Regions from separate parts of the Caminicella sporogenes DSM 14501 genome, predicted to be linked through region 1. Evidence: riboswitches for the same ligand, from Rfam matches in the RefSeq annotation. Region 1 holds a riboswitch; the other holds the start of a gene.

Region 1 (5,802 bases):
AAAATTTTTTATCAAATATTTTTTAAAATCACTACTATTCATAGGCTTTGCCCAAAAATATCCCTGTCCCAATTCGCAGTTTAAATTTCTTAAAAAATCTAACTGCTGCTTCGTTTCCACACCTTCAGCAACCACTTTCATACCTAATGCTCTAGCCATTTGAATAATAGTCATAATTATTTTTTCATCTCGCTCTTTTCCTATACGTTCTATAAATACTTTATCAATTTTTATTTTATCAACATGCAAATTTAAAAGCATTTCTAGAGAAGAATACCCTGTACCAAAATCATCCATAGATATTTTAATCCCTATTTCCTTTAACTTATTAATATTTTTTTGTATTATATTTATATCTCCTGTCGAAACACTTTCTGTTATTTCAAATTCTATATACTTTGTATCAATTTTATATCTTTTTATTATTTTTTTTACCATATCACCAAACTTTTTATTTTCCAACTGCTTTACAGATATATTTACTGCTATAGGTACAATATTAAGACCTAAACTTTCCCATCTTTTTATATCTTGACATATCCTCTTTAAAAGATACTCTCCAAAATAATTCATTTGTCCTGTTTCTTCTGCAATAGAAATAAATTTTTCTGGTAATATCCATCCTAATGTTTTACTATTCCACCTTGCTAAAGCTTCCGCACTTTCTAATTTCCCACTTTCCATACTTATAATCGGCTGATAATAAATTTGTATTTCTCCATTTTTTATAGCATCTTTCATTTGATTTTGAATTTGAAACTTTTCTGCAACCTTCTTTTCCATTTCCTCGGTAAAAAATTTTATTTTATTTTCTCTGTCTTTTTCTTCTTTTGCATAATACATTGCAATATCTGCATTTTTCAAAAGCTGAGATTTATTTTCTCCATGTTCTGGATATATTGCAATACCCACACTAACTGTAAGATATATATTATATCCTTCTACTATACAAGGACTTTCAAAAGCTTCTATTATTTTCTTTCCTATGTAATACGCTTCTTCTTTATCTAGTAAAGGATATGCAAGTACTATAAATTCATCTCCACCATAACGACCTAAAATACATTTACTTGGAAGCGTACTTTTTAAACGACTAGCTGTTTCTTTTATAATTAAATCTCCTATCTCATGTCCCATAGTATCATTAATTTCTTTAAATTTATCAAAATCAATAAAAAAAAGTGCTATACTTTTCTTTTTTTTCTCTGCATCACAAATTATTTGAACCAATTTTTCTTTGAAATAATATTTATTATATACGCCAGTAAGTAAATCTTTTTCTACTATTGCAGTAACTGTATCTTCTATGGGCTTTTTTTCAAAATTAAAATCTATATTATTTTTTCCATCTAAAATGATTAATATTAATTTATCTCGTTCATTATATACAAAAATTTCCGCAGGAAATTTTTCTTTATCTTTTTCCATATAAAAATGCGAAATACACTTTACTACTTCATTTAATATATTATTTTTAGATACTTTTCTATCCATTTTTTTATCTCCTTTTAAAATATTTTTTTAGGCAGTATCCTTATAAAGATACTGCCTAAAATTTTTATATTTTGAATCGATTTACAGTTTCCATCAAATCCATAGCAACCTGACTTAAATCTTGTGCTGTTGCTGCCACTTCCTCTGATGAAGCAGTAAGTTCTTCAGAAGCTGCTGCTACCTCCTCCGTAGCTGCAGAATTTTCTTCTGTCACATCATTTACCTTTCTAACTCTCTCCATAACCATATCTTTTGATTTTACAATTTTATCCATAGCTTCATATGTTTTTTTCATAAGTGGTGCAATATTTTCAATAGATATCAATATATCTCCAAAAGATTTTACAGTATTTTCAACAGAATTTGCCTGTTCATTAACAGACTCTTTTACATTTTTAGAAGTATAAATAACTTCATCAGTATCTTCAGTAATAGAATTTACTAAATTTACAATTTTTTCTGTAGACTTTCTCGATTCCTCTGCTAATTTTCGTATTTCTTCAGCTACTATAACAAATCCTCTACCATGTTCTCCTGCCCTTGCTGCTTCTATAGAAGCATTAAGTGCTAATAAATTTGTCTGATCTGATATACCTGATATTATTTCTGAAATAACACTTATTTCTTTTACAGAATTTGTAAGAGTTTCTACTTTTTTAATAACAACTTCAAATGCTTTTCTTATATCTTCAATAGACTTAATCAATCTGTCCATTTCCTTTTTACCGATATTAGCTTTATTTTCTGCATTTTCAGTTTCATCTTTCACATTTTGAAGCTCTTTATATACATTTTCAATATTATTCGTAAGGTCTGATAGAGAATTTACAATATCCATCAAATCTTGTGCCTGATTTGTAGCACCTTCAGCTACCTGCTGCATAGTAGAAGAAAGTTCCTGAGATGAAGCAGACATCTCCTCCGATACAGCAGCAAGATTTTGAGACTGACCTGCCACTTTTTCTGAATTTCCCTTTACATCTGCTAAAACCCTTTTTATATTTTCAACAACTACTGCTAAAGAACGATTCATTTGAGCAAATTCATTTTTCCCATTTTCTTTTAATGAAACTGTAAAATCATAATTTGAAAGTTTTGTAAGTACATCATTTATTTGACTCATTGAATTTTTTAAGAGCCTTAATATAATAAAAGTAACACTTACTAAAAAAATCATTATACCTATTGATAAAATCATAAATAATTTTCTTGCTCTTTTATACAATCCATTAGCCTTATCAACAACTTTTTCAGCTATAGTAGCATTTAAAGATACAAGTTCATTAATATTTTTCTGAGTCTTTAAAGAACAATCATTTATCTTTACAATTTCTTCTTCACTTATAGTAAGCCCACGCTTTAGTTTATTTAATAATTTATCTGCCTCACTTAAATATGTTTTATAATTACTCTCTATTTTATCAAATAATTCTCTTTCTTTTTTTGTCAAATTATAACCTTTATATTTATTAAAAATTTGAACTAAATTAGATTTTTGGTTTTCTATAATATCTGCTAAATCTTTATCATATTTTTTTGAATAAAGCATTTTATTCATATTAAGTCTAACTACATAAAATTCTGTTTCAAGATATTTTATTTCCAAAGACGTAAGCATATTTTTTTTGTAAAGAGAATTCATATCATTACTTAAAATCTCCATATTGTTAAGAGATAAGTAAGATATATAACCTATAGATGCCCCCGTAAGAATTAAAATTATAAGTAATAAGGATGTTATTTTTATATTTTTTAAAATATTACTGCTTTTTTTTACTTTGTTTTCCTTTTTACTTATAATCTTTTCCTTCATCTTTATTCCCTCCCTTGTGTAATCAGTTTTTGTACTTTTAATTCCAAATTTTTAAACTCTCTTAAATCATTAATTTACAACTGCCTTGTTTATTTTACCTAAATACCTTTTATTTTTTTAATATTTAAATTTTTAGCACAATAAAAAAACCCCTTTCCAATCAGTAAATCCTCATTGAAAAAGGGTCTAAGGTAACTCTCAGCGACCGGCTGCCATAGCAAAACACCTTAGGCCCTTGGCTTTGCGTCCCTGCCTTTCGACAGGTTTGCCATTTATAAAAAATACTTTTAAACATTAATAACTTTTTTGTCAAATTTCATTATATCAAATTTTAAATGAGTTTTCATCATTTTAGTTTAATAATCCATTAATGTTTTTCTTATACTTATTTGCTTTCTGAAAATTTGTCTAAAAATTTCATCTCTATAACTTTCCTTTATACCTACAAACTCAAATTCATAATGCACTACATTATTAATTTTTATTTGATTAACTATTTTTCCTGATAAAGGTATTTTAGTTCCATCTTCAAATATTACGACAACAATAAACAACTTGTCTTTTTCTAGTTTATCACCACTATTTAAACTAAAAGTCAGATTTCTTCCAGATATTTTACTTATAGTAATTTCCTTTGAATTTTTAGTATTTATATCTATAATAACTCCACTTAATAACCATAATAAACTAAATGTTTCTTCAGCATCTTTTAAAGATATTATTTCAACAGCAAGTTTATTAGTATCTACCTTTCTTACTGATACCTTAAATTCATAAATCACATTAAGATTTTCTACGGCTATATAAATACTTTCTACATCTTCAAATTTTATTGAATGTATATCTGCCAATTTAAAAATCAATTCTCTATTTATAGATGTAATATATCCATTAAAACTAGTTAATCCCTGTCTAGTTTTTAATATCAAATTTGCAGGTAAAATTAATTCATCTTTTATTTCAAAATTTAATTTTCTCCTCAAAATATTAATTGCTATATCAGCTATATCGGGATCAAAATCTTTTCCTCGATAGCTTTTAATTTTTTCTAAAATATCTTTTATACCTTTTTCATTTTTATAATTTGACTTAGATATTATTTTATCAAGAAAATTAGCTACTTTTAATATTCTAGCTTCCTCTGTTATTTCTTCACCCTTTAATTTATTTGGGTATCCTGTACCATTCCATCTTTCATGATGCTGTAAAATCCATATAGGTATTTGAGCATTAAATGTTATTAATATATCTTTTGCAATATTGTATCCAATCTCAACATGTTTCTTAGCCTCTTCATATTCTTCTTCATTTAAGTCATCTCCTTTATTGACTATTTCACTATCTATATAAATTTTACCTATATCATGCATAAGTGCTGCTAAATATATTTCTGTTAATCTCTCATCAGAATAGTTAAGTTCTCTTGCTATTTGAATTGCCCATGCTGCTACATTATATGAATGTCTAGTCATAAATGGAGTCTTTTCTTCAAATATTTTATTAATCAGTATTATATTTTCTATTAATACTTTATAAAGTATTTTTTCTGCTTTTATATTCATAATATAAAACATATGTCTTTTTATAATTTCATATATCTCCATAATATCTGAATTTAAACTTAAATTGTCACCTTCATTTGCTCCTAAATATATACACCCAACTATTTCATCCTTAAATGTTATAGGAATATATATTTCATATTTTAAACCTTTTACATACGTTTTTATATTTGAATTTTGAAAATTTATTATCGATTTTTTTTCTGTAATCAGTTTATATATACCATTTTCTCTCTGTATATCTAAATTTAAAAATTCAGAAAAATTATACTGTATTTCTTCCTTTTCATCCTTCTTTATATTTATTATTCTAACTGCCATATTATTAATAATTGAAAAAAATAAACAATAACTTATATTTTTCTCTATTAAAAAATTTCTTAATTCAAATTCTAAGCTTTTGTCAATATTATCTAATTTTAAAGGTTCAAAATACTTGTCAAAACCCATATAATCATCCCCACTTTATTTTTCTTATATTTTTTTGTTCCAGATATTACATTTCTACCCTTATTTTCTACATTTTAAAAATCGTTTTCGACACTATGTTTTAAATTTTTTATCTTTAATAATTAACTCCAAATATTAAAAGCGGCTCAAAAGCCGCTTTTTTAATAATATACTTTTATTAGTTTAATTTAAAAGCTTTAATAGCTTCTTCCAATTTTTTTGCCATTTCATTTAATTTTTCAGCTAGAGAACTTACTTGGTCCATAGCTGCACTTTGTTCTTCAGTTGCAGCTGAAACTTCCTGAGAAGCTGCAGCAGTTTCCTCTGATACCGCAGATACATTTTGTATAACTGCCACAACTCTATCTCTACTTTCCATTACATCTTTTAATGAATTATTTATACTCCTAATTTTATCAACAATTTTTTGTATACTATCACTTATATCATTAAAAGATTGCTTTGTATAATCCATAGCCTTAT
Region 2 (5,802 bases), on a different contig from region 1:
AGCGAGTGTTCTTATAAGTGCAACCCTTTGTCTCATTCCGCCGGAAAGCTGATTCGGATAGTGATATTTAAAATCTCCTAGTCCATAGATTTCTAGAAGTTTTTCTGCTTTTGCTATTTTATCTTTTGTGAGTCTGTTTTGCACTTCCAGACCAATTAAAACATTTTTTATTATATTTCTCCATTCAAAAAGATTATCATTTTGAAACATATAACCAATTTTTTTATCACATTTTTTCACTTCTATACCATTAATAAATATTTTTCCAGATGATGGTTTAATGAGTCCTGCAATTAAAGACAAGAGAGTAGATTTACCGCAGCCACTTGGACCAACGATTGATACAATTTCGTTTTTATAAACAGAAAGAGACAAATTGCTTATAGCTAATGTCTCTTCGGTTATAGTATGATATGTTTTATATAAATTTTGTATTTCTACTACTTTATCACTATATATCATCTATATCCTCCTATCAAAAAATGTTCATAATTTAGTTTATTCTTACATAGATTAAATTGTTACTAGACTTATATTAAATAGGTGCAAACTTTTTTAGAGGAAATGCAGCAAGTATGAAGAAGTAATAAAAATATGTAGTTTTAAGTAATAATTTGGAGGAAAAAATGGAAAATATTAAAATATTAAATGGATTGTAACAAGATATAAATATAAGAGCACCTCCGCTAAAGAATTATTGTAAAATATAAAAAATAATAACGGAGGGATAGAAATGAATGAAAAAAGCTCTGATATGATTAGTGAATATTTAGAAGTATGGGAAAGAGAGTTTAAAGGATGGGACTTTTCATATTTAGAAAAGTATGGCAGAATGAGAGAATTTCCATTGAGTTGGAATTATTATAATGAAATAAGAAAGTATTTGAAAGATAGTCAATCTTTATTAGATATGGGAACAGGTGGAGGAGAATTTTTATCAGAATTAATTCCTTTACCTAAAAAAACATGTGCAACAGAAGGATATAGACCTAATTTAGAAATAGCAAAAAAACGTCTTGAACCTTTAGGAGTAAAAGTTTATGAGATAAAAGAAGATGATAATATGCCTTTTGATGACGAAGAATTTGATTTGATAATCAATAGACATGAATCATATTCAGAAAAAGAAGTAAGAAGGATATTAAAAAAAGGTGGATATTTTATAACACAGCAAGTAGGAGGATGTAATGATAAAGAATTGAATATGTATTTAAATGCTGAGCCATTTGAATATAGAGAGTGGGATTTAGATAAAGCAGTTAAAAATTTAGAGAAGAATAATTTTAAAATAATAAAGAGGAAGGAAGATAAAACTAAAACACGATTTTATGATATATGTGCAGTGATATATTATTTGAAAGCAATTTCGTGGCAAATATCAGATTTTAGTATTGATAAATATTATATTAAATTAAGGGAACTAGATTTTTTAATTGAAGAAATGGACTATATTGATGTAACATGTCATAGATTTATTATAATAGCTTGTAAAAATTAGAGAAAAAGATTAAAAGTCATTAGTTTGATAAGGATGTATATTTAATGAAAAATAAAGATTAAACTTTACAAATAAATATTTAAACAGGTGGTAGGTATCAAAAATGTCAAAAAATACGATTATAAAAATGTTAATAAGTATTACATTTATTTTAATTATCATATTAAATAATTTAGTTTTTATACCTGCAAAGAATATTAACCGATATATAACTTATACTTTTGATAAAAGCAATGATGAATTGGCATATGTAATTAACGATTTAAGCAATGAAATATATTCAGCAGATGAAGAAAAGCTAAAAAATAAAGAATATATAGAAGAAATTTTTAGAAAAGCTAATAGAAAATTAGGACTTTGGGAGAGAATTATGAATACTTTATACTTATTAAACAAGAATTTTAAATTTAAAGATGTATGTGAATTAAAATACTATTTTTATACAATTATAGATAAGGGAGAATTGACAGAAGAAGATTTAAAGGCTTTAAAAGAAATATTTGAAACAATTAATTATATAAATCCGGGAATAGATGAAGAAGTAGAAAAAACGTATTTTTATGTTCGGCCTGGTAAAAGAGTAAAAGAATCTTTAGAAAAGATATTTAAAATTTGTGAGGAAATGAATTCTAAGTATTATTCAAAATAATTGTTTAATATGTTCAAATTAAAATAGACGAATATTAAATTTTAAGTGAAAAACAAATAAAATTATAAAAAATTATTTTTTATGACAAAATACGACAAACAAACTTTTAATGATGTGCTATAATACAAAATTAGTATGTAGAAGTATTATTATTGAAAAAAGTTAATAATGAGAAAATCGGATTTTGATAAAGGCAAACTTATCGAAAGATAAGGACGCAAAGCCAAGGGCCTAAAGTAAAGAACTTTCTTTACTATGGCAGCCGGTTACCGTAAATCCAAGTAGGCCCTTTTTACTTTTTACGGTAAAAAGGGCTTTTATTAGTTTATTTGAATTAAGTGGAAGAAACAATTATGCAAAAGAGAAGGGATGGAAATGTTGGTAAAAAATACTGATGCTTATTTTGATTATTTAACAGGTTTATATAATAGGTTATATTTATTTGAAAATTTTTCAGAAAATATTAATGAATTTATAGTAGTATTTTTAGATATTGATGATTTTAAGTATATAAATGATACATATGGTTATGAAATAGGTGATGAGTTTTTAAAAAAATTTGTAAGAAGGCTATCTAAAATTGTTGGGAATAGAGGAAAAGTGTTTAGTTATAATGCAGACAAATTTTTAGTTCTTTTTCCTAAGGAAAATTTTAAAGATATTTATGAAAAAGTTGAATTGCTTTTTCAAAAATTAAAAGAGATAATAATAGTTGGAGATATAGAGATTGCATGTTCAATAAGTATTGGTATTTATATAACAGAAAAAGATGATAAAATTGATGATGCTATAAAAAAAGCTGAGATAGCAATGCAAGAGGCAAAACAAAAAGTAAAGGGGCAATATGTATTTTATAAACATCAAATTGAAAAAGAAAAAATGAGAAAGGCTAATATACTAACAGAATTGAAAAAATCAATTTTAAGAAATGAGCTATATATACTGTATCAGCCAATTTTAAGTGTAAAGGGAAATAAAATACAAGAAGTAGAAGCATTGTTAAGATGGAATAATGAAAAATTAGGAGAGGTTTCACCAGTAGAATTTATTCCTATTGCAGAAGAAACTGGTTTTATTAGAGAAATGGGCTTTTGGGTTATAGAAGAAGTATGTAGACAAATTAAAGAGTGGGAAAAGAAAAATTTGGATTTAAAAGTAGCAATAAATATTTCACCTAATCAGTTTAAAGACAAAATGTTTTTTGAAAATTATAAATATATAGTCAAAAATAATAATGTAAAATTTAGTAAAATTAAATTTGAAATAACCGAAACCCAAATATTTAAAACAGAAGAAAAAACAGTTGAAAATTTATTAGAAATTATGAAACTTGGTACTAAAATATCTTTAGATGATTTTGGAGCTGGTTATTCTTCTATGAAAAATATGATTCTTATTCCTTGTTCCGAAATAAAAATAGATAAAATTTTTATTGATTATATAACTAAAGATACAAAAATTCAAAATTTAATAGCATCTATTATACATACTGCACACAGATTGGGATATGATGTAATTGCAGAAGGGGTTGAATATAAAGAACAATATGATAAATTATTAGAGTATGATTGCGAAAAAATACAGGGATATTTTATTAGTAGACCTATTGGTGAGAAGGATATAATTAAATTTATAAAAAGAAGAAGTAGTTAAAAAGAAAAAATATATTCTTAAGAATAAAATTTGATAAGTGTTATATTGTAAAGAATTTAATTGATAATATTTAAAAGTTAGATTATTTGGGGGTAAAATAAAATACATGTGTATAGAATGTAATTATATGCAAAGGATTGGTAATGAGAATAATGTAGTTTATTTAGATTCTCCTATAGGTTTTATTGAAATCCAATCTAATGAAGGGAAAATAATAAGTTTGGATTTTGTTGAAGAGAAGAAATATAAAGAAAAATTTTGTCCTATATTAGAAGAAGCAAAAAGACAGTTGAAAGAATATTTTAATAGACAAAGAAAGGAGTTTAATTTACCTATAAAATTAAAAGGGACAGATTTTCAAAAGAAGGTTTGGAATGAACTTATTAAAATACCTTATGGAAAAACCTGTTCATATAAAGATATAGCTAAAAGAATAGGAAATAAAAATGCAAGTAGAGCAGTTGGAAATGCTAATAATAAGAATAAAATAGCAATCATTATTCCTTGTCATAGAGTAGTAGGCAGTGATGGAAGGTTAGTGGGATACGAAGCAGGATTATGGCGCAAAAAATGGCTTTTAGAACATGAAAAGAGTTTGTAAGAAATATTTAAAACCTATGATGTTCCTATATTTTAAGGAATTATCATAGGTTTTTATTTTAAAGTGATGTATGTTATTTATAAAAGTTTTTATGTTGTTTATTAATAAGTTTAAATATATTATTTGCTATATATTTTGACCCTTTAATGGAAAATATTTGTATTAATTGTTGTTTTATAAGATTTTTGAGAAGCATTTCAAAGTAGTATTTTAGTAAAGGCTGCATTATAGGATTATTGAGCATATTTATAGAATTATTTTTTGTTCTAAGCTTTTTTGTGTTTTTAGTATTTGTGATAATTAAATTATTATTATAATTGGGATTTTTTTTATTAAAAGAATTTTGAGGTCTATTATTGTTAGTCATTTTATCACCTCTAATATATAATATTACCTTGTCTTGATTTTGTTGAATTTTAAAATATTATGCTGATGTATATTTATTTTACATTTATAAAATGATATAAAAAATATCTATAAGATTAATTTTGCAAGTATTTTTGTAAAAAAATTCAAAGTAAAAAAATGGAGTATTTTTTAAGATATTTATACAAGTTATTTGCTTCGTTTTTTAAAATATTTCGAAAATTTTTGATTTTAAAAAAGCATTTAAACCAAAGTAGAGTTTTAATTATTTTTTTGTAGTTAATAGGAATTAAGCAGGTAAAAAATTATGATTTAAAAATAGAGAGAAATTTTAATTATTAAAAAATTTGTTGATATAAAAAATAAAATTACAGTCAAATAGTTAAAAAAATAACAATGTTTTTTAAAAATTTACAGTTTAAATGAAATTGTTTATAGCTTATATTTCATCGAACAACTTTGAAAGATGTTGAAATATCTAATAGTAAGATATAAATTCATAAAATTAAATTTTATATTAACAAAACAAACATTGACAAATATTTGACATAGAGTTATTATATAATTAATACAATTCAAAGTATAAATAAAATTTTCAAAATGGAGGGTGTGAAATGGAGCAGTTAACTATGTTTTTTAAAAAAGTTGATGCTTTTGTATGGGGACCACCTCTGCTTATTTTGCTTGTCGGAACAGGTATTTTTTTGACGTTAAGATTAGGATTTATACAGATAGTAAAACTTCCATTAGCTTTAAAGTATTTATTTACGAAAGATGAAGATAGTAGTGGAGAAGGAGATGTATCGAGTTTTGCCGCTCTTTGTACAGCCCTAGCAGCTACTATTGGTACGGGCAACATAGTAGGTGTTGCTACGGCGATAAAAGCTGGAGGTCCAGGGGCATTGTTTTGGATGTGGATAGCGGCATTTTTTGGTATGGCAACAAAATATTCGGAGGGACTTTTAGCTGTAAAGTATAGGGTTGTAGATGACAATGGACAGATGTCTGGAGGACCGATGTATTACATAGAAAGAG

Evidence for each region. Region 1 has a riboswitch for cyclic di-GMP ahead of BUA90_RS09235 (methyl-accepting chemotaxis protein). Riboswitches for the same ligand answer to the same signal wherever they lie in the genome.
Region 2: another riboswitch for cyclic di-GMP. It lies ahead of BUA90_RS05405 (putative bifunctional diguanylate cyclase/phosphodiesterase); the one in region 1 lies ahead of BUA90_RS09235 (methyl-accepting chemotaxis protein).

What each region holds. Positions count from the first base shown of each region.
Region 1 is NZ_FRAJ01000015.1:65,134-70,935, forward strand. Features, by position in the region: gene BUA90_RS09230 (putative bifunctional diguanylate cyclase/phosphodiesterase) at 1-1,494, opposite strand, end outside; gene BUA90_RS09235 (methyl-accepting chemotaxis protein) at 1,559-3,307, opposite strand; cyclic di-GMP riboswitch class I at 3,505-3,587, opposite strand; gene BUA90_RS09240 (HD domain-containing phosphohydrolase) at 3,664-5,319, opposite strand; gene BUA90_RS09245 (methyl-accepting chemotaxis protein) at 5,498-5,802, opposite strand, start outside.
Region 2 is NZ_FRAJ01000007.1:125,123-130,924, forward strand. Features, by position in the region: gene BUA90_RS05390 (ABC transporter ATP-binding protein) at 1-462, opposite strand, end outside; gene BUA90_RS05395 (class I SAM-dependent methyltransferase) at 734-1,498, shown strand; gene BUA90_RS05400 (radical SAM protein) at 1,602-2,147, shown strand; cyclic di-GMP riboswitch class I at 2,330-2,421, shown strand; gene BUA90_RS05405 (putative bifunctional diguanylate cyclase/phosphodiesterase) at 2,523-3,800, shown strand; gene BUA90_RS05410 (methylated-DNA--[protein]-cysteine S-methyltransferase) at 3,907-4,401, shown strand; gene BUA90_RS05420 (alanine/glycine:cation symporter family protein) at 5,382-5,802, shown strand, end outside.